Idiomarina loihiensis L2TR: one gene and its partner. The main gene of each other region encodes a partner of the protein of the gene in region 2 in a complex. Links are inferred from orthologs where the notes say so. Each region holds a gene or a part of one and is shown on either strand. Other genes may lie near its edges.

What was found.
Region 1: the proteins of uvrA (region 2) and mfd are in contact, whole or in part, in a crystal structure (PDB 4DFC), measured with the Escherichia coli proteins. The link is inferred for Idiomarina loihiensis L2TR from one-to-one orthologs.

Annotation. Positions count from the first base shown.
Region 1 is NC_006512.1:1,629,719-1,639,102, reverse strand. What follows is about bases 4,712-8,726. They hold mfd (transcription-repair coupling factor), read right to left. Parts: upstream 8,395-8,726; coding sequence 4,912-8,394; downstream 4,712-4,911. Other genes in these bases: IL_RS07785 (PilZ domain-containing protein), read right to left, coding at 8,442-8,726; IL_RS07795 (peptidoglycan binding protein CsiV), read right to left, coding at 4,712-4,896. In the rest of the region: peptide-methionine (R)-S-oxide reductase MsrB, read right to left, coding at 1-478; IL_RS13625 (hypothetical protein), read left to right, coding at 578-1,627; IL_RS07805 (ExeM/NucH family extracellular endonuclease), read right to left, coding at 1,531-3,300; IL_RS07800 (MarR family winged helix-turn-helix transcriptional regulator), read right to left, coding at 3,302-3,781; more of IL_RS07795, read right to left, coding at 3,799-4,711; more of IL_RS07785, read right to left, coding at 8,727-9,050; IL_RS07780 (lipoprotein-releasing ABC transporter permease subunit), read left to right, coding at 9,157-9,384. UniProt on the Escherichia coli protein: Couples transcription and DNA repair by recognizing RNA polymerase (RNAP) stalled at DNA lesions. Mediates ATP-dependent release of RNAP and its truncated transcript from the DNA, and recruitment of nucleotide excision repair machinery to the damaged site.
Region 2 is NC_006512.1:366,664-379,690, forward strand. What follows is about bases 1,972-5,361. They hold uvrA (excinuclease ABC subunit UvrA), read right to left. Parts: upstream 4,998-5,361; coding sequence 2,172-4,997; downstream 1,972-2,171. Other genes in these bases: IL_RS01805 (acyl-CoA thioesterase), read right to left, coding at 1,972-2,159; IL_RS01815 (MFS transporter), read left to right, coding at 5,114-5,361. In the rest of the region: IL_RS01795 (ABC transporter substrate-binding protein), read left to right, coding at 42-809; glsA (glutaminase A), read right to left, coding at 806-1,762; more of IL_RS01805, read right to left, coding at 1,752-1,971; more of IL_RS01815, read left to right, coding at 5,362-6,490; ssb (single-stranded DNA-binding protein), read left to right, coding at 6,535-7,095; IL_RS01825 (MarR family transcriptional regulator), read left to right, coding at 7,266-7,754; IL_RS01830 (HlyD family secretion protein), read left to right, coding at 7,751-8,812; IL_RS01835 (DUF2955 domain-containing protein), read left to right, coding at 8,826-9,854; IL_RS01840 (adenosine deaminase family protein), read right to left, coding at 9,944-11,176; IL_RS01845 (thymidine kinase), read left to right, coding at 11,278-11,859; pyrC (dihydroorotase), read left to right, coding at 11,946-12,980. UniProt on the Escherichia coli protein: The UvrABC repair system catalyzes the recognition and processing of DNA lesions. UvrA is an ATPase and a DNA-binding protein. A damage recognition complex composed of 2 UvrA and 2 UvrB subunits scans DNA for abnormalities.

The DNA of each region.
Region 1 (9,384 bases), 1.3 Mb from region 2 along the record:
TGTCGTAATAGTCCTGGTGGTATTCTTCAGCTTTGTAGAAGCTCTTAAAGGGTGTTATTTCAATAACCACCGGGTCAGGGAAGGGGCCATTTTTATCCAGCCATTCGCGCGACTCCATAGCTATGCGCTTTTGTTCATCATTATGATAAAAAACAGCGGGGCGATACTGTTTACCGCGGTCAACAAACTGTCCGTCGTTGTCTGTCGGGTCACTGATACGCCATAACTTCTGAAGTAATGCCGCGTAGCTTACGACATCGGGGTTGTAGTATATCTGAGCTGCTTCCGTATGCCCGGTCTTACCTGCTGAAACCTCTTCGTATGTCGGGTTGACTTCGTCACCTCCGCTGAAGCCAGAAATGACTTCCCGGACTCCGGGCATTTGTTCAAAGGCTTCTTCAACACACCAGAAACAGCCGCCGGCAAAAGTCGCGACTTTTTCATTTTTTTGCTTTGTTGGCTCGCTATTCTGTGCCATGCTGAAACAAGATACTAACAAACCGACAATAACAATTATAAGGCGAAACGACATAGTGTTCTCCAACCAAAGGTGGTGTTTAGTTATAGACCGTTCAATATGAAAAAGATTACTTGGTTAGCTTTTATTTTTAGTCTTGGTTGCCAGTCAGCTACAGAAGCTCAACAAGCTGATGAAGAAGATGGTATGTGGCTGGACAGTTTCCGCAGCGGGCTTGGAACCTCGGTAGATGTAACCGCGCGTTGGTTTGACGGCTTGTTCGGAAATGAAAGCATTAATCAATATGAACGTTCATATGGGCGGCTTTCGGTTGCGCCGCAATGGGATCAGTACGATGGCTTTGAAGTTAAGTCGCGTTTTAGAGCCCGGGTAACCTTACCTAAGCTAAAAGAAAACGTTTCAGCTTTCATTGGCCGGGTTGATGAAAATGAGTTTCTGGATGATGATTCTACCGGTCGCCCTTCAGTTATTCGTTCTCCTCAGTCAGACGAAGAGTGGCTAGTGGGTTTAGGTTTTGATCCCGAAATTAACGAAGCGTATCGAGTGTCCTACAGTATAGGTATCCGTGGTGGTTTACGGTTTGATACCTATGCCAGAGCCCGCTACATGACAGGTTTTGTTTTTTCAGGCAATCAGCAAGTTCGTATGCAGTCTTCAGCTTTCTGGCGCGACAGTGACGGCTTTGGTGTTGCACAGAGAGTGGATTATGAAGCCACATTAACTGATACATGGCTATTAAGGTGGGCTTCTAAAGGCACCTTTGCAGAAGAAACAGACGGTATTCGCTGGAACAGTACTGCGCGTTTATATCATTTGTATGGGCAGGAAAAAGCCTGGGCGACAGAAACCTGGATAGAGGGCAATACTGACCATGAAGTGCCTGTTCAGGACTATGGATTGCGCTTTCTTAATCGTCAACGATACTTACGGGACTGGTTTTTTGTGGAAACCTGGGTTGGGTACCACTGGCCTCGCAATCTTATGACAGAACAGCGTAACGGTCAGTGGTTGCTTGGTGTTGAGTTCGAGGTTCACTTCGGAACCGATAATGCCTACATGCCAGAGCCAGAAAAAACTAAGTCCAGTACTAATGGATCATGGTCAGAAGAGCGAAATGGGCCTTCTGCAAAGTACGCCTCATCGCGGTAATCATATAGCTGGGGTTCGTCAGCATTAAAGGGTAGGTGATACACCTCCTGAATCGCGTCTTTAAGTGAGTCTGTAACAAAAACGTGATCCAAAGCCCCGGCCTGACTGTCATAAACGTAAGAATAGTCTTTTGCGCCTGAAGGGTTATAAAAACCATTGTCAGCAAAATAACGCACCGGGTCTTCTTGGTAGTAAGCGTTAAAATCACCTAGTAATACCGAGTTTGCTAAAGACTCGCTCTGAATCCATTGAATTAACTCTCGCGAGGACTGAAGTCTTAAGTCGTTCCAGCACGCCTGCCCATCATTTTGATTACTATTTGGGCTTTCGGAGTCTTCCGGACAACTGCCTTTCGACTTGAAGTGGTTTACCACAACACTGAATTCTTTACCTGTGTTTGCGTCGATAAAGCTTTGTGCAAGAGGAGGCCGGCTTCCCCAGGAGAAAGGCCCCTGACGTGTAAATATCGCGTGAGAATTTGGTTTTACGCGCTGCGGCTGATAAATAATACCGACAGTAATTTGGTCTGTTCCGATTTTTTCTGCACGCGGCTCAGCTATTGCATAATCTTTCCCTGATGCTTTCTCCAGTGCCTTGACCAGTTGCATTATTGCGCTGCGCTCACCAAATCCGTCATTCTCAATTTCCATTAAACCAATAACATCAGCATCAATAGCTGTTAGTGCGGCAACAATTTTTTTCTGTTGTCGTTGCATTTGCTCAGGCGTGTCAGCTCCTCTGGGAGTCGGGAAACCTTGTCCGACGCCGTTTCCATTAAAGAAGTTCAGCACATTAAAACTGGCGATGCGCAAGGCCTTATCTGACTTCTCTGCCAGTTGCGGTTGCACCGACGGTGTTTCTAGTTCTAAGTCGTCGGTTGGCTGAATTCGGTAACGGTTATTGAACTGGCTGATAATACCGGAGAAGCTTTTCAGGGTTGCACCCGAACGTAGACTACCTTGTTCACCATGTTGAAGCTCTGAAAATGGCAGTGGACGTGGCTCGATAACATTGCTGTTGTCATCAACCTGCAACCGGTTCAATTCGTTTTCCTGTGCCTGAAGTTTCGCGTCTTTTCCCGGCATAACGACTTGAGTTGGCGTCCATAAGCGCCCTGCGGAAATATCGAAAAAACCGTAGCGAGGGTAATTGTAATTGCCGGAAACCGTCAGGCTCTCGCCTTTAGTAGCGGATAAAATGACAGGCATACCTTCTAAGGCTTCAAGCGCGTCAAGTGATTCAACCGGAAGCTCCAGCTCAGTTGTCACAGGAAGTGTTTTTGCTTCACCACAGGTTGTTATATTGGATACCTCTATTAACGAGGTTAATTCCGAACGCTCTTCAACTTGTCCTGTAACTCTTACCCATTCACCGTTATTAATTTGTGAATGCTGCTTATTGGTTGCTATAAATAACCCCTCTGAAGTGGCAGGGTTCCCATCCATGTCTTCGGGCAAACTGTGAAGAAAAAAGCCGCCAAGCTGTTCAGATGGCTGCCAGCCTGCGGTAACAATACCGCGCACGGTTACTTGCTTACCAACCTTTGGAGACTGTTCACTGTCTCCCTGCACCTGTGAAATAGGAATAATCCCTTTGTCACTTCCACAGGTTTCTGCAATTGCAGCTCCCGATAAAAGCAGAGCGGGTAATAAGCTAAGTAGTCGTTTGTGCATGTTAGTGGTCCAGTTTATGGTAGCTTCCAACTTCAAGTACGGGCGCGGCGTCGAGACGTTCCGCATCCATCATATTGGCAATTCTTTGCATTGACGAGAGCAGCAACGACTGCTCCCATTCATCCAGTGCCTGAAACTTTTCGATGAAATCTTCCTGCAACGGCTGTGGCGCTTTTTCCAGTAGAGTCAGGCCCTGCTCAGTGAGGTACAGAGAAACCCTACGTTTGTCTTGTTCACTACGGTGTCTGTGGATTAACTGCCGATGTTCAAGGCGTTCGATGACATTAGATACGGTTGCCGGGCTTAGATTGATATTTTGTGCCACTTTACTGGCGGTTATGCCGTTCGCCGCATTTATTTCACGCAAAATTAATAACTGAGGCGCGGTTAATCCGGAATACTTATTTAGCTGCTTAGAGTATAAGTCGATGGCGCGAATCACTTTTCTTAAGGCCAGTAGCAGTTCTTCGTACTTTTCCATAATTGCCTCGTAACTTATTAGTACCTTGGAGCCGATAAGTCAGTACGGCGAATTTGAACGACGACCCCGAGTTTAGGGTGATCAAAGTAATGTGTTTCGTGACTGATAACTCGCCGTAACTGAGAAAAATAATAGCTACGTAAATAGGGTGCTTGTTTACTCGCACCATTAAGGGCATACGCCGCCTGAGTTTCTAAGTCGTTGGCTATACGCTTAATTTTATCTTGTTCGCGTAAGTTGAATTCACCGTCAATATGCAGATAGTTACCGACCAGGAAAATATGCATTAAGCCGTCAAACTCCCAGGCAAGCTGAGGGTTTCCTGCTGCGGTCAGAGGTGGGCGAACCGGTATGTTATCGTCTGAGCTGATAAAGGGCTCGGTCCCTGATTTAATAACGCTGAACAGGCGTTGGATATTATCCATGCGCTGCTCCTGGCCAGCACTGGCCAGCGGTGTATCGAGTTGCTCCTGCTCTTTGGGAAAACCATTGTAGAAAAAGTCGTTGCCATAATTTTTACCGCCAAATAAGCGCATTTTACGACCGACACCCCGGGTAAATACCGGTTGCCTCCAGGCAAGGTGCAACAGAGGTTTAGCCTGACCTTTGCGCTCGAGTTCGGTTCTGATAGGAGAGAGTTCGAGCGCATCTGCAGGCATCAGGAAAGGTTGCGAAGCCTTCGTTATATCGCCACCGGGGCCATCAATAACAACCTCAGTAGAGGTCATTTCAGATAACCTGTGTTCCGGTGCGAATGGGTTACCGGCAATGGGTATCCATTGTTCTTCATTGTCATACCGACAGGCAATATCAATTTGCCAGTTTTGTTCAGAGAATGCTTCGCAAACAGGCAGAGCGCTGCGAAGAGAGCGGTTTTGTTGGCTGTAGTGAGGCGTTAATAAATCCCGGCTTTTATTAACCGCAATAGGCTGCATGGTTAAAGAAAAGTTTTCACCGGACTGATCGGTAGCGGTTTGTTTGAAGACCAGAACTTCAACTTCAAACCAGCGCCAATAATCTTTATCTGTTTGGGCCGCTGCATTTACAGACACTAAAGCCGTTAATGCTGTTGCTAAACCCAGTACCGATTTTACACCCCGATGTACCAGCGCCATTTATTCACTCCTGTGTTACGCCGCCTGAGATTGCTCTGCAAACTCGTCTAGCAGAGACTCTACCAGTTTTAAGCGGCTTTGAGTATCTTCCAGTGGTTGACTCAAACGTAAACGATTCGGCCCGTCCAGCTTATAATAGCTGGGCGCTTTTTGAATTAACCCAATAATTATCTCGGGGTTAATTTTCGTGTCGTCGGCAAACTCAATAATACCGCCCTGATTACCAATATCAATTTTGCGTATACCTAACTGTTCCGCATTATTGCGAAGTTGTGTCTGCCGAATCAGGTTTTTTGCGGCGTCCGGTAACAGGCCAAAACGATCAATCAATTCTACTTGCAGATCATCAAGCTCTTTGCTTGTTTCGCAGTTGGCTATTCGCTTATACAAACTTAAACGATTATTGACGTCTGGTATGTAAGCTTCAGGTAAAAGTGCCGGCAGTTTCAGGTCAATTTCAGCACGTTCGTGTAGCAGTTGCGCAAGCGCGGGTTCTTTGCCTTCTTTTAAAGCTTTAACCGCTTGCTCCAGCATGTCCATGTATAAAGTAAAGCCAATGCTTTCAATCTGACCACTCTGATCATCGCCCAGCAGCTCGCCGGCACCACGAATTTCCAGGTCGTGAGTTGCAAGCATAAAGCCGGCACCCAGGTCTTCCAGCTGAGAAATCGCTTCGAGGCGCTTGTGTGCGTCTTTGGTCATGCGTTTGGGGTGTGGCGTCAATAAATAGGCGTAAGCCTGATGATGCGAACGTCCGACCCGGCCCCGCAGCTGGTGCATCTGCGCCAGACCCAGGTGATCGGCGCGATCCATAATAATGGTGTTGGCGCTGGGTATGTCGATACCGGTTTCAATAATGGTGGTACAGACCAGCACGTTAAACCGCTGATGGTAGAAGTCCGACATAATGCGCTCAAGGTCACGTTCACGCATCTGTCCGTGAGCAACCACAACCCGCGCTTCCGGAACCAGAGCTTCAATATCGGCCGCAGTTTTTTCAATGGTGTCGACATTGTTGTGTAAGAAATAAACCTGACCACCGCGCAGAATCTCACGCAATATTGCCTCACGAACCGTTGGCTCGTCGTATTCGCGGACAAAGGTTTTTACTGCCAGTCGCTTAGCTGGTGGCGTGGCTATAATTGAAAGGTCACGAATGTTGTTCATGGCCATATTCAGGGTACGCGGAATCGGTGTTGCGGTTAGCGTCAGAATATCTACGTCAGCGCGCAGGCGTTTAATTGTATCTTTTTGTCTTACACCAAAGCGGTGTTCTTCGTCGACAATAAGCAGACCTAAGTCATGACACTTAACATTGTCTTGCAGTAACTTGTGGGTACCAATAACAATGTCGACTTTGCCGTTGGATAAGTCTTCAAGAATGCCTTTTGACTGCTTGGCGGTTTTAAAGCGCGACAGCACTTCAACCCGAATGGCCTGATCAGCAAAACGGTCACTGAAGTTTTCGTAGTGTTGCTGGGCAAGTAGGGTGGTAGGAACCAGCACCATTACTTGTTTACCTTCATTAACTGCAATAAAGGCCGCGCGCATGGCCACTTCAGTTTTACCAAAGCCCACGTCGCCGCAAACCAGTCTGTCCATAGCGCGGGGCTGTTGCATGTCCTGCTTAACCGCATCAATTGCAGTCTGTTGGTCAATGGTTTCTTCAAACGGAAAGCCGGCGGCAAAACGTTGGTAATCTTCTTCGTTAATGTTAAATGCATAGCCGGGTTTCGCTTCACGGCGAGCGTAAATGTCGAGCAGTTCAGCCGCAACATCACGGACTTTTTCCGCAGCACGTTTTTTGGCCTTGTCCCAGCTGTCGTTCCCCAGTTTGTTTAACGGCGCATGGCTTTCTTCACCGCCACTGTAGCGGCTTAAAACGTTCAGGTTTGCTACCGGAACATAAAGTTTTGCGCCACCTGCGTACTCAATGGTAACAAATTCGGTGGTGACATTTCCGGCATCTAAAGTTGTCAGCCCTTGATAACGACCAACACCGTGGTCCAGGTGAACAACGGGCTGACCGGCTTGCAGTTCTGCTAAATTGCGAATCAGTGTATCGGCACTGACAGTGGCTTTTTGCTGACGTCGACGGCTTTGCACCACTCGATTACCAAATAATTCGGTTTCGGTAATAAACCAAAGTTTGGCGTCTGGTAAATAAAATGAATTAATAATGGGGCTAATGATTAACCCAATTTGTTGGGTTGGGCATTCATCCAGCCCCGAGCAAAGTCTTACCTGAAAACCAAGCTTGCTGACAATTTCCCGTAAGGCTTCGCGGCGGCCTGCGCTCTCGGCTGACAGCAGAACTTTGTCACCCGTTGTCAAAGCCTGTTCCAGTTTGGTCTTTAACTTGGCAAAGGGTTGCTTTTGCTGATGGTCAGCTGCAATTTCCGTTACAGCCTGTGTCAAAAATGGCGTCGGACCGGGTTGGGCCATTTCTGCCGGTACATTGGCCCGTACCCGACGATATTGTTTGAAACCGGCGTGAATATTATCGACCGGAAGAAACAGCTCATTGGGGTGCAGTAACGGCCGTAAAGGGTCAAACTGACGCTGATCGTAGCGGTGGTTAATATCCTGCCACAGTCGTTCCAGGCTCGCCTGAATGTTGCCGAAAGTAACCAATACCGTGTCTTCGGGAAGGTAATCAAACAAGCTGGCAGTTTCTTCAAAAAATAACGGCAGATAGTACTCTATACCACCAGGTAACTGGCCTTTACTGACTTGTTGATACACCGATTCACGCTCAGTGCTCGCCTCAAAGTGCTCACGGTAATTTGCGCGAAAGCGTTCAATTGCCGTTTTTGTCAGTGGAAACTCGTGTGCGGGCAGCAAGTTAATGCCGTCTATTGGATCTTTTGATAGCTGAGTCTCAGGGTCAAACGGCCGAATGGTATCGACTTCGTCGTCAAAAAAGTCGAGTCGGTAAGGTGTCTGGCTGCCCATAGGGTATAAGTCTAAGATAGAGCCGCGGGCACTGAACTCGCCATGCTCCATTACTTGATTAACATGACGGTAACCGGCATTCTCAAGTTGCTGGCGCAGCTTCAGGCTATCGAGTTGCTGGCCTTTTTCAATTTGTAACGCTTGCCCCTGCACAAAAGAGGTTGGAGCAATTCGGTGCAGCAGGGTATTAATGCTGACAATCAGTGCGCCGCGCTTTGCATCAGGAAGGCGTGCCAGCACACTGAGTCGGTCAGAAATAATGTCCTGATGCGGCGAAAAGCTGTCGTAAGGCAAAGTTTCCCAGTCGGGAAAAAGCGTAATGTCGTCATGGTATTCGGTGTGCTCACCGGCAAAGTATTTCACTTCCTGTTCTAACCGGTGTGCCTGGTTAGCATCTGCGGTGACAATTAAAACCCGCCCTGGCGTGGCGTCAATTAGCCTCGCTATCGCCATTGCCGGCGAGCTGCCATGCAACTCCTGCCAGGTAAGGTCTTTGTTTGCTGCCGGAGGAAAAGGGGGTCTTAATACAGATGCCTTAGTCATGACTACTCAACTGGTTTGGAAAAACGTCGGTATTATACCGAAATCAATCAGGATTTGGATGACAGGTTGTCGTTTTGTTTTTCTTCGCGGCGTTGTTTGGAACGCTCTTTAAGCTGGCGACTCTGGGCATGAAGACTGGCCCGAATCAATAGCTCCTGATCTTCCTCGCGAATTTGAGCAAAGCTGAGAGTGCAACGATAAGTCTCACCCTCGTCTTCTGGTTCTGAGTTTTCAGCTGTCAGATAACAGTAAATTGCCAGAGCTTCTTCTTTAAAAAATAGTTTTGCCTGAAATGTCTGACCTTCGGTTAGTGGCGACTCATTTATTATGCGAATACCACCGCCGCCGTATTCAACGCCTTCAAAGCGGTGAGCCGGATCATCCTCGTTGCGGAGCATGTAGCCCAACAATATGTTCATGCGTTTGTGTTGCTGTTCTAGAAAGGCGACCAGAGCGCTGCCTGATGACTGTTCAACTTTAATACTTTGCAGTTGCTGCTGGTCACTTTCAGCCATGCTGGACGCAATAGTGAACAGTTCCGGGATTTCAGCAATAAACGCGTCTTCGTCAGGGATACTGTCAGCCGAATCCAGCGCAATTAAATTGACCGGGAAACGATCTCTTACGGTGAAGAAATCTCCGATTGGTGATGTCATTGATGTCTGCGATTGCGTCATTGTGTCGGCTTTTAGTTGTCAGGCTCAATACAACTCATTATCCTTGCTCGTTATGAATTAGCAACCATCAAATAATTGAGGGTATATGTTTCAGCCGGTCGTGCTGTTTATTGGCCTGCGCTATAGTCGGGCAAGGCAGGGGTCTGCGTTTACCGCCTTTATCAACCGCTTTGCCTTTGCCGGTATTGCCCTTGGGGTTATGGCTCTGGTGGTTGTCATGTCGGTTATGAACGGTTTTGAAGGCCAATTGAAAGAACGGATTTTGGGCGCAGTCCCTCAGGTAACCCTAACCGACGCTGACAGCACTACGGAA
Region 2 (13,027 bases):
TATAGTCAGCCAATCAATTGAAATTACTCAGATACTTTTCTGTGTTCGTTTTTATGGGACTAAGCTGTTCTGCTACAGCAAAAGTGCCGGTCTATGTTGCTGCCTACGATTATCCTCCCTATTTTTCCGCTGTACTGCAAACTGATCTCACCCGTGAATTGATCACCTTGTTGAACGAGCATCAGGACAGCTATGTGTTCCGCATTCAGGTCATTCCTCCAACAAACCGCCATAAAGCTCTGAGTACGAAAGGGTGCTGTGATGTTATATTTTTCGAGTCACCTCTTTGGGGTTGGAAAAAAAGTGGCGTAGGGTTTCAGGAAACAATCCCTTTAGTCAAAGGAAATGAGAGACTGGTGGCCTTGAAGAAAACAGGTAGAGATCAATCGTTTTTCGATACATTTGATGGCAAAACTTTAGGTGGGGTCAAGGGCTATCATTATCTGTTAGGGGGCGAGCTGTTGGCTTCAGATGAAGTCGAGGAAAAGTATACGACGTATTTGGCAGACTCCAGAATGACAAATTTGCAGATGGTACTAGGAGGTCGGATAGATCTTACTATTATCAATGATGAACTTCTGGCTGCTTTAAAAGGCTCAAATCAGATTAATGTGGGCAGTTTATTGTTGTCGGAAAAGGTTAGTCTGGAATACAAGCTGCACTTACTTGTTGGCGATAATAAGAATATCAGCGCAGATACCTTACAAAGGTTGCTGCGGGAGCTTGGCCGACAGGGGGAATTTGAAATACTCTTTAGACGGTTTAATATGGAACGGTTTCAGATATATCGTCCGACAACAACACGTTAATAGACACTAAGCCCCAAACGGTTAGCTAGCTCGCGTACCATGTACATTCCACGGGCGCTGTTACCGTAGCTGTTTAATCTTGGGCTCCATGAGCAAATAACTCCAAAGTCAGGAACGACGGCAATCATCCCGCCACCAACACCACTTTTAGCGGGAACACCTACGGTAAAAGCAAATTCGCCGCTTTGGTCGTACATACCGCTGGTTGATAGCAACGCATTAATGCGTTGAGAGTCTCGTTTCGACATAATTTTCTTTTTAGAAAAAGGACAAATTCCGTCATTTGCAAGAAACGTAAAAGAGCGAGCGAGATTTTCGCAGGACATGGTCAACGCACACTGCCAAAAGTAATGATCTAATAGTTCATCAACTTCAGCATCAATATTACCGAAGCTTTTCATTAGGTGAGCAAGGGCCGCATTGCGATGGCCATGCTCTTTTTCTGACTGGTGAACAATGTTATCGGCGTAAACGTTGTCGTTGCCGCATAAGGTGCGCACCAAACTCAAAACCGCATTTTTACTGGCAGAGTAGCGGCTAACGAGCACGTCGCTAACAACAATAGCTCCGGCATTTATCATAGGGTTGCGCGGAATGCCTTTTTCCCACTCTAGCTGCACTATAGAATTAAAGGCCTGGCCTGAAGGCTCCATTTTAACTCTGTCCCACAAATCTTCTCCAAGGCGCTCCATTGCCAGCATAAGGCCAAAAATCTTCGAGATCGACTGGATAGAGAATTGCTCCTGGGTATCACCGACGTTAAATACCTCGCCGTCGAGGGTGGCCAGAGTGAGTCCGCAGAGCTCGGGGTCGACCTCTGCTAACGCCGGAATGTAATCAGCAACATGCCCCTCGGTGATCTTCATGGCCTGCTGATGAATCTCCTCCAGCAGGCTTTTGAGATCATCCGGGGCATGTATTTGCTGCCCGCCACTGACCAGATCACGCGTCAAGAGAATGCTCCGGATGCGTGATGGTGGACAGGCGGTCTTTTAATTGGTCAGATAGCTTCACAGAACGTTCCTGTTGAAAATCAAAGTACACCAATACCGTTTTACCTTTAGCGCACATTTTTTCTTTCTGCCAAATTTCGGTAGTGATATCAAACGAGCTGCCACCTAAGCGGCTGACGTAAGTATTCACCGTGACATGACCGCCAAAATAAATAGGTAAGAGGTAATCTACTTCCAGCCGCGCGACAATTAAGCTTTGTGTCTTCGGAGACATTTCTCCAAAGAACTCAAAAATAGGCAAACGTCCGGTTTCTATCCACCCCGGTATAACCGTGTTATTGACGTGCCCAAGGGCATCGGTTTCATAAAATCTTACTTTAAAGTCTTCCGTTAACATATTGCGTCCTTTTTATGACAGCTTAAGCATAGGTTTTAAGAAACGGGCCGTGTGTGAGCGCTCATTTTCACAGATATCTTCTGGTGTACCTTCGCAAAGAATTTCACCACCGCCAGAACCACCTTCAGGACCTAAGTCGATGATCCAGTCAGCGGTTTTTATCACGTCTAAGTTGTGCTCAATAACCACTACCGTGTTGCCGTGGTCACGCAGACGATGAATCACCGCCAGCAATTGCTTAATGTCGTGGAAATGCAGACCGGTTGTCGGCTCGTCCAGAATGTATAAGGTTTTGCCAGTATCACGCTTGGACAACTCACGTGACAATTTGACCCGTTGCGCTTCACCACCAGAGAGTGTTGTCGCTGACTGGCCTAACCGGACGTAAGACAAGCCCACATCCATTAAGGTTTGCAACTTGCGTGCAATAGCCGGAACCGGGTCGAAGAATTCACGAGCGTCTTCAATGGTCATATCCAGCACTTCGTGAATATTCTTGCCTTTGTACTGTACTTCCAGCGTTTCGCGATTATAGCGCTGACCTTTACAAATATCGCAAGGAACATAAACGTCCGGCAAGAAGTGCATCTCAACTTTAATAACTCCGTCGCCCTGACAAGCTTCACAACGACCGCCGCGTACGTTAAAGCTAAAGCGACCGGGTTTGTAACCGCGGGCTCGTGATTCAGGAACACCTGCGAACAGTTCGCGAATTGGCGTGAAAATACCGGTGTAAGTGGCTGGGTTGGAGCGCGGTGTACGGCCTATTGGGCTCTGGTCAATATCCACCACTTTATCCAGCAGCTGCATGCCATCGACACTTTTGTACGGAGCCGGTTCGCCCGTTGTCGCGCCATTAAGTTCACGATGCGCGATATGGAACAGCGTATTGTTGACCAGCGTTGACTTACCTGAACCGGATACTCCAGTCACACAGGTCATAATACCTAATGGCAAATTGAAATCGACATTCTTCAGATTGTTCCCGCTGGCTCCGTGAATGGTTAACCGGCGTTTATCTGGTTTGTGACGTTGCTTGGGAACTTCTATTTCTTTCCGGCCGGACAGGTAGTCGCCGGTTAGTGAATCTTCACTTCCGACAATATCTTCAACCTGACCCTGAGCAATGATTTCACCACCGTGTACGCCAGCACCAGGGCCAATATCAATAACGTGGTCGGCCTGACGAATTGCGTCTTCATCGTGTTCAACCACAATGACGGTATTACCCAAGTCACGCAGGTGAGTCAGAGTGTTTAACAGGCGTTCGTTGTCGCGCTGGTGTAAGCCAATACTGGGCTCATCCAGTACGTACATAACACCAACCAGACCCGCACCAATTTGGCTGGCCAGACGAATACGCTGCGCCTCACCACCAGACAAGGTCTCTGCGCTGCGGGACAAACTTAAATAGTTAAGTCCCACGTTAACTAAAAAGCGTAGACGGTCATTAATCTCTTTCAGAATTTTTTCCGCAATTTGCGCGCGCTGACCTTCCAGACTCAGTTGCTGGAAGAACTCAAGTGCGTCGCCGATGGATTGCTCAACAACTTCCGGCAGGGTTGTGCCCTGAATAAACACATGACGAGCTTCTGTACGCAGGCGCGTACCACTGCAGCTTTTACAGGGTTGCGTCGCTACGTATTTGGACAATTCGTCGCGCACAGCCTGTGATTCAGTCTCGCGGTAACGGCGCTGCATGTTAGGAATAATCCCCTCAAACGGATGCGCTCTGACAACCTTGTCGCCGCGGTCATTCATGTAAGTGAATTTTATTTCTTCCTTACCGCTGCCGAACAGAATCTTTTCGCGAATGTCGTCAGGCAATTCGTTGAACGGTTGCGACAATTTAAACTCGTAGTGCTTCGCCAGAGACTGCAGCATTTGATAGTAGTAGAAGTTGCGCTTGTCCCAGCCTCGAATTGCGCCGCCTGTCAGCGACAGCTCCGCATTAACAACAACTTTGGCCGGATCAAAAAACTGCTCAACACCCAGACCGTCACAAGTAGTACAGGCACCGGCCGGATTGTTGAATGAGAACAATCGTGGCTCCAGTTCCTGCATGCTGTAACCGCAATGTGGGCAGGCAAAGTTAGCCGAGTACACTTCGGCATCACCGTCGCCGTCCATCGGTACGACTAAAGCCGTTCCGCCACTGAGTTCCAGTGCGGTCTCAAAAGATTCCGCCAGGCGCTGCTCCATGCCGTCGCGAACTTTAAAGCGGTCAACGACCACTTCAATGGTGTGCTTTTTCTGCAGCTCTAACGTGGGCGGATCGCTTAAATCGCAAATTTCACCGTCTATACGGGCGCGGATATAACCCTGCAAGGCGAGGTTTTCTAACACTTTTAAGTGCTCGCCTTTACGGTTCTGAATAATGGGCGCAAGCAACATGCGCTTTTCGCCTTCAGGAGCCGACAGCACGTTGTCGACCATTTGCGATACGGTTTGCGCCGCCAGCGGCACGTCGTGAGTCGGGCAACGGGGCTCGCCCACGCGGGCAAACATCAGGCGTAAATAGTCGTATATTTCCGTGATGGTACCGACCGTGGAACGCGGATTATGCGACGTTGACTTCTGCTCTATTGATATAGCCGGCGACAAACCCTCGATACTGTCAACATCAGGCTTTTCCATCAGCGACAAAAACTGACGTGCATAGGCGGACAGCGACTCAACGTAGCGTCTCTGCCCCTCTGCATATAGGGTATCGAAAGCAAGTGATGACTTACCCGAACCGGATAAGCCGGTTATCACAATCAGCTTATTGCGGGGGATGGTCAGATTGAAATTTTTTAAGTTGTGCGTGCGCGCACCGCGTACTTCGATAGTATCCATAATTCCCGTCTGTTGTTCAGTAAATGACTGACGACAAAACGCTATTATCGCACAGTGTTAGGCATCTGGTACAATAACGGCATCATTTATCATGTTACTGATATAAAAGCAGTGAAATGACGCCTCAAAAATTAAATAAAACAGAGAAAAAAGCCGCTTTAGCGCTAGCGTCCGTCTTTGGTATACGGATGTTAGGGCTGTTTTTGATCATGCCAGTTTTAGCGGTTTATGCACAAGACTACCCTGACTACTCACCGCTGTGGGTCGGAATTGCTCTGGGTGCCTACGGTCTGACACAGGCATTATTGCAAATTCCGTTAGGTATGCTGTCTGACCGTCTTGGCCGAAAGCCAGTTATTGTCGGTGGCTTGCTGGTCTTTATTCTCGGTAGTGTGGTGGCAGCTCAGGCGGATACTCTATTCGGTGTCTCCATTGGTCGGGCGCTACAGGGGCTGGGCGCTATTGCGGCGGCTATTTTGGCGCTGGCAGCTGATTTGTCGCGAGACGAGCAGCGACCGAAAGTGATGGCCACTATTGGTATGTGTATTGGTCTGGCGTTCGCTATTTCATTGGTAGCCGGACCTTTATTGGGCAATATTATCGGTCTTTCGGGTTTGTTCTGGTTTACCGCCGCCAGTGGTGTTCTGGGCATTCTGGTGCTGTTGCTAAGCGTCCCCAAAGTGGTGACAACATCTGCCAGGCGTGAATCTTTACCCGTGTTGTCAGAACTGGGGCACTTGCTTAAGCATAAGCAACTGTGGTGCCTGAATAGCGGTATTTTTGTGCTACATGCCATTTTAACGGCATGGTTTGTGACTTTACCCATGCAACTGCAAAATGCAGGTTTTGAAAGTCAGACCCACGCCTGGTTCTACTTACCCACGCTGGCCGCGTCCATTTTGTTCATGGTGCCAATGATTATCAGCAGTTCGCGTAATAATAATTCCGTGCAGTGGCTGCGGTTTTCTATTGTCGTCTTAATTGTCGCACTACTCATTATTGCCGTAGCAGGGCAAAACCCCTGGCTGCTGGTTGCTGCTCTGGTCATATTTTTCACGGGCTTTAACTTTATTGAAGCCAGTTTGCCGTCGTTACTTACCCGAGTTGCTCCGGCGGGGAGCAAAGGCAGTGCCAGTGGTATTTACTCAACTGGTCAGTTTCTGGGGTCTTTTGTCGGTGGGGTAGCTGGCGGCTCAGTCTTACAGTTTTTTGGGATATCTGGCGTTGTTGTTTTCTGCCTGATCTTGCTAGTATGTTGGTTGCTAATCAGTTTAGTCATGGTTAACCCCGCAGGTGTCACGAGCGTGTCGTTATCATTGCCCGGGTTAACTGAAAGCAAGGCTACCAAGCTAAGTGAGCAGTTACTTACCGTAACGGGTGTTACGGAAGCAAGATGGGTTGAAGAAGATCAGGCCACTTACTTAAAAGTTGATAAAAAACATTACGATGAAAAGGCGGTTAATCAGTTGCTTAAAGAAGCATCGGTCGCTTAATAATTTGAAGCAGTTGTAACGCGTACAAGGAACAGGAGAATCTAATGGCCAGTCGCGGTGTAAATAAAGTAATTTTAATTGGTAATTTGGGCGCTGACCCAGAGGTTCGTTATACCCAAAACAGCACAGCGATAGCCAACCTGTCGATTGCTACCAGCGAAACCTGGAAAGACAAGCAAACAGGCGAACCGCGCGAACAAACCGAATGGCACCGTTGTGTGGCTTATCGTCGCTTAGCTGAAATTGCCGGTGAGTACCTGAAAAAGGGCTCTAAAGTTTATGTTGAAGGGCGTTTGCAAACGCGTAAATGGACAGGCCAGGACAACGTAGAGCGTTACACGACAGAAGTGGTCATTAACGAAATGCAAATGCTGGATTCTCGTGGCGGCCCGCAGGGTGGTGCTCCACAACAAGGCCAGGGTTTTGGTGGCGGTCAGCAGCAAGGCGGTGGTTACGGTGGTGGTCAACCACAACAGCAATCACAGCAACAACAGCGTCCTGCGCCTCAGCCAGCGCAGCAGCAAAATCAACAGTCACAACAAAAACCGGCAGAACCCGCGCCGTTTTCACCTGACAACGACTTTGATGACGATATTCCGTTCTAGTTTGCCGAGTATAGGATTTACCCGCTCGGGTATCTGTATCATGTGAAAAAAGCCCCTTTTGCAGGGGCTTTTTTTGTATCTAATTTTTAGCTCAAACCTATCGCTATTTTCATTTTAGTTAGCACGCTAAGTTTGTTATTATACTTAGCGTGCTAACTAAAGAGGTTGTTATGACATTAACACAAGAACAGCTCAGACAGTTATCTGTACCTGAACGACTCGGTCGCGTTGCGCGTCAGTGGCAGGCTATTGCGGATAAGGAACTGGCGCCGCTGGGGTTAACCTACCCGCGCTGGAGTGCTATGTGGAAACTGGCACGTATTGGTGATGGTGTCAGTCAAAAGCAGCTTGCCGAAGCGCTTGAATTAGAACTTGGTTCACTTATGCGCACGCTGGCGCAGTTGGAGGAGCAAGAGCTGATTACGCGCAAGGCAAGCCCGGACGACGGCCGTGCTAAGCAGGTGTTTTTAACGAATTCAGGTCATGCTCTGGTTAAAAAAATGGAAGCGAAAATTCTAAAAGTAAGAAGGGCGTTGCTGGCCAATATTGAAGATGAAGAAATTGAAACGGTTAAGAAGGTTCTGGCGATGATTTCATACAATGCGAATCATATGTCTGAAGCTCAGAAACTTGACCAAAATAATGAGGAAGAGGTATGACCGCAGACGAAAAGTTTGCCCGTTGGGTTAAGCGGGCGCTGGTACTATTCGTACTCGTATTTGCCTATTTTCTGTGGGCCGACTTGAGCCTGCCGCTGACTCCACAGGCAATGGTAACCCGGGTGGTGACTCAGGTCGCACCGCAGGTGAATGGTACTGTAGAGAAAGTCTTGGTTAATAATAACCAGTATGTTGAAGAGGGCGAGCCATTATTTAAAATCGACCCGCGACCTTATCAACTGCAATTACAGCAAGCAGAGCTGGCAATGGCTCAGGCGCAACAGTCAAACCAGCAGTTTGATGCCCAAATTCGAACTGCCCAGGCAAAGATAAAATCAGCACAGGCAACAGCTCAAGAGCTTAGCCGTGAGGCCCGTCGCATTAAAGATCTGGTGGAAGATGGCAGTTCGTCGCAGCAGGCATTTGACCGTGCGCAGAGCAGTAAGTTAGAGGCTCTGGCAAATGTTGAAGCTGCCCAGTCACAGCTACAGAGCTTAAAAGTGCAGCGAGGTGCCGAGGACGATGCAAACAACTTACTTATTCAACAAGCTAAAAATGCGATAGAAACGGCGAAGCTTAACTTAAGCTACACCACCGTGCGTGCGAAACATGCCGGACGTGTCGGCAATCTAAAGCTCAGCGAAGGGGCTTATGCCCGTCAAGGCACGCCGCTAATGGCTCTAGTCTCACCCAATGCCGACATTATTGCGGATTTTCGGGAGAAGAATTTACGAAACATAGAATCTGGCCAACAGGCTCTCGTGGTATTTGATGCCGAACCTGGCACGCTTTACGAGGCTAAAGTGGAAAGCATTGATGCCGGTGTTAACGCGGGTCAGTTAAGTGCCGACGGAGCCTTAGCAGCACCGGTTAACTCAAACCGGTGGGTACGTGACGCGCAGCGACTTCGGGTGCATTTGCGTTTAACGGAGAAACCGGATTCAGAGCGTCCGGCCGGAGCAAAGGCTACAGTGCAGATAGTTCCTGAAGGAAGCTTTAAAGCCGCTATCGCGAAAGCGCAAATTCGGTTGCTGGGCTGGTTGCACTACATTTATTGATCAGGAAGGGACTATGGCAACTTCTGCCTTGAGTGAAAACGGCCTACGGCAATGCTTACGAATAGCCTTTGGTGGCTCCATCGGCTTTTTGGTCACGGCGCTATTTGACTTGTCTTATGGCGTGTTTTTTACCGTCTTACCAATGCTGCTACTGGGCTTAGTGCCAATGATAAACCGACAAGTCGCCCGGCAAATACTTGCGGCGTCGGTTATGTGCGGATTGGAAGTAGGTATTCTGGCGCAGATACTGGGCGGACATTCAGTATTAATGACAATGGCCGCCTTTGTCTTATTTCTGTATCGGTTTGCTTTTATGGCGCGCGGCACGGCGTTCCTGTTCGGCGCAAATGGTGTGCTGATGCTGAGCATTATGCTGCATTACGCCAGTTATCCGGGCACCGACGTTAATAACTTAATAGCCAGTAACTTCTTTGCATCGATACTGGCAATAGCCATTGCCTTTGTTATGCATGCGATGATACCCAATAAAGAGCAGAATGCGTCACCACCGGCCTTGCCAGATAAGTCACCTAACCGTGTGCGCCACGAAGCTATTTTGGGCGCTACGGTGACAACCCTGTCGTTTTTGGTGTTTCAGCTGTTTGATTTACAGGATTCTATTTCCGCGCAGGCCACAACCATTTTGGTGCTATTTCCCATGAATTGGAACGGGGCATTAACTTACGCGCGTAAGCGAGCGGCAGGAACTCTAATTGGTGTTATGTTTGGTCTTGGTGTGCAGCTTCTGCTGTACGGTTGGTATGACATACTGTGGTTGATTGTGCCGTTGTTCTGGCTTGGGGTGATGTTGTTTGCCCGCATTCATGTCCTTGAAGCTTCGGGAGCCGGGGTGGGTTTTGGGGCAATGACGACGATGGGCATTCTTTTCGGTCAATATTTGTCGCCGGCACAAGACTTGGTGTATTCCGGACTGTATCGTCTGAGCAGTACTTTTGTAGCAATTATTGCGGCTATGATGGTGTGCTATTTGGTGCACAAACTCTTGAATCAGTTTGCGGGAACGCGATTTGGCGCTGCTTAAAATTGATATCCACAGTGGCTGGAAGAGCATGCAGCCAATTAATCAGCTGCATGCTTGTCTAAAATATCTAAACTCGAACGGTTCTTTATTTAGCTGGCGTCGCTTAGCCCAAACTGCTTAACCACCTTGTCGAAATACTCCAGGTTTTGCTTAGCGTAATCACGCTTTTCTACATAGCGACCCGGGAAGAAGTTCTTCTTAAAGCCGTAGGCGACAATGTCCTTCAGGCGCTTCAGAGAAATATCAAAATTATCCACAGCTAACTGATATTCGTTGCTGACCGTGGTACGAGAAACCAAACGGTTATCGGTACAAATAATGGTAGCTAAGCGGTTATCCAGCATATGCTGGAAATTGTGGTTTTTAATGTCGCCAATATCCGGGTTAGTTTGCAGGTTACTGGTCAGGCAAACTTCAACGGCAATACGACGGTCAGCAATATAAGAGGCCAGGCTTTCACCATAAGCTTTAGGGTCTTCAATAGACGGATCCTGAGTCATTTCAGGAGAGAATAACGAATAACCATGACCTAAGCGGTCGGCATGGCACTTGGTCAAGGCTTCAAAAATGCTCTCAGCACCGTAAGCTTCTCCTGCGTGCACGGTTTTCAGCAGAAAGTTTTCGTGTGCGTATTCGTATACTTCTTTGAACTCACCTGCCGGGTAGCCAATTTCCTGACCGGCAATATCCAGTCCGACAATTGGCATACCTTCTTCGTCACGCATACGAACGCTGGCGCGAACCAAATCCATTGCAGCCGTTTTAATAACCTGCATAGGTTCAAAATCGCGCATTAACTGGAACATTTGTGTGTAATAAGGGGAGAACCCTTTTTTACCAAACATCCGCATGGCGCAGTTGATAATGCCGTAGTCAAATGGTGGCTTATCGCCGTTTTTAACGTCTGCGCGGTTGTTGTACTCTTTCTTTGCGCGCAAAAGGCCGTCGTTTACTACGTGCATTATGGTGTCAAAAGTAACCCCTTTACCCGGGTCCATGAGTAGCTGAGGAGCAAAGCGTACCTCAATGTAATTCACCCCTTCGTTTTGATTATCGACGGCTAATTCATAAGAAGCTTGTTCCAGGTTTTCCAAATCACGCAAAGCGGCACAGGTATACTGAAACCCATTTAGGTATTCACCCAAATTGTTGTAATGCGATTTAAACACCAGATCAAACAGGCCTTCTTCGGTATAGCTCGGAAGTTCGATATCAGCGCGCTTAGCCATATCAATTAAGCTGCTGGCACGAAGGCTGCCATCAAGGTGCAAGTGTAAGTCAGCTTTAGGAATGGCTTTGATAAATTCGGGGGAATATTGCATAGAGAACTCCTGCCTTAAGGTTGCTTTGTCCCATAATGCCATAAAATCGTGCTAATCTCTGCCAGGATCTGACCACATTAACTTAAAAAAAATAGAACAAAATGGCTTCTTTATATTTCACTTACTCGGCAATGAATGCAGGCAAAAGTACGTCGTTATTGCAAGTGGCGCACAATTACGAAGAGCGCCAACAACATGTCCTGCTAATGACGCCGGCTTTAGATGATCGGGCAGGTAAAGGACGTATTGCTTCCCGATTAGGAATTGGTCGCGATGCGGTGTCTTTCACACACCGGACAGATTTAGCTGCCGTAGTCCGGGCTCGCTACATGCAACAGGCAATTGACTGTGTGTTAATTGATGAGGCGCAGTTTTTAAGTGAAGAGCAGGTGTGGCAACTGTCCAGTCTGGCTGACACCGACAATATTCCGGTAATGTGTTACGGCATCCGCACCGACGCTTTTGGCAACGCCTTTCCGGGTAGTGCGGTGTTGTTGGCTATAGCCGACAAACTGGTGGAAATGAAAACCATCTGCCACTGCGGTCGCAAAGCGACCATGTCATTGCGGGTTGACGAGCAGGGAAATGCAATACGTATGGGACAGCAAATAGCTATTGGTGGCAATGATCGTTACGTTTCCTGTTGTCGTAAACACTGGAAAGAAGCCATGGGGCTGCGCTAAAACGGTCAAATAGAGTACGGAATATGGGTTTTAGCGAAGGCACTTGATGGTATACTGAGTTTCTCATTTTTTAGCCAGAAGTGACTATGCAAAGCTTAACAATTCCAAGACCTGATGACTGGCACCTGCATTTACGCGATGGTGCTATGTTACAAACAACCGTACCTGCAACTGCGGCAGTGTTTCATCGTGCTGTGGTTATGCCAAACCTGGTCCCCCCGGTAACAACCGTAGCGGCCGCTATGGAATATCGTGAGAGAATTTTGGCCGAGATCCCTGCTGGCATGAGTTTTAATCCGCTTATGGCTCTGTATCTTACGGCAGACACAACTCCTGCAGAAATTGCTGAAGCTGCTGCGAACGAGCATGTTATTGGCTTCAAGCTATATCCGTCAGGAGCCACCACAAATTCTGCCGCTGGAGTGAAGTCGGTAGAAGCTCTGGCTCCGGTACTGGCAGCTATGCAGGAGCATCAGGTACCTTTGCTGGTGCATGGTGAAGTAACCGACAGCGACATCGATATCTTTGACCGCGAAAGAGTTTTTATTGAACGGCATTTAATTCCGATAACCGAGCGCTTCCCGCAGTTAAAGCTGGTGCTGGAGCATATAACCACCGCCGACGCGGTTAAGTTTGTTGAAAACGCCAACAGTAATGTCGCAGCCACAATGACCCCGCAACACTTACTGATGAACCGCAACGACTTGCTGGTCGGTGGTATTCGTCCACATAATTACTGTCTGCCAATTTTAAAACGTCGGTCACATCAACAAGCCTTGCAGCAGGCGGCCTTGTCCGGTAACCCTAAGTTTTTCCTCGGAACTGACTCAGCCCCGCATGTGCAGGCAAATAAAGAGACTGCTTGTGGTTGCGCGGGTTGTTATTCAGCTCCAGCAGCAATTGAGCTTTATGCCGAGTTTTTTAGCCAGCATAACGCGCTGGATAAATTGGCAAATTTTGCCAGTGTTTTTGGGGCTGACTTTTATCAGTTACCCCGCAACACTGAGACCATTGAACTGGTTCAACAACCATGGACTGTTGCTGAAACGGTAGACACGGCAACAGGGCCTATGGTGCCTTATTGGGCAGGATCTGATTTGCAATGGAAACTGCGCGGTTAGCCATTAAAGTTGTATTGCGACAAATGGGTTATGACGAAGATCATAAA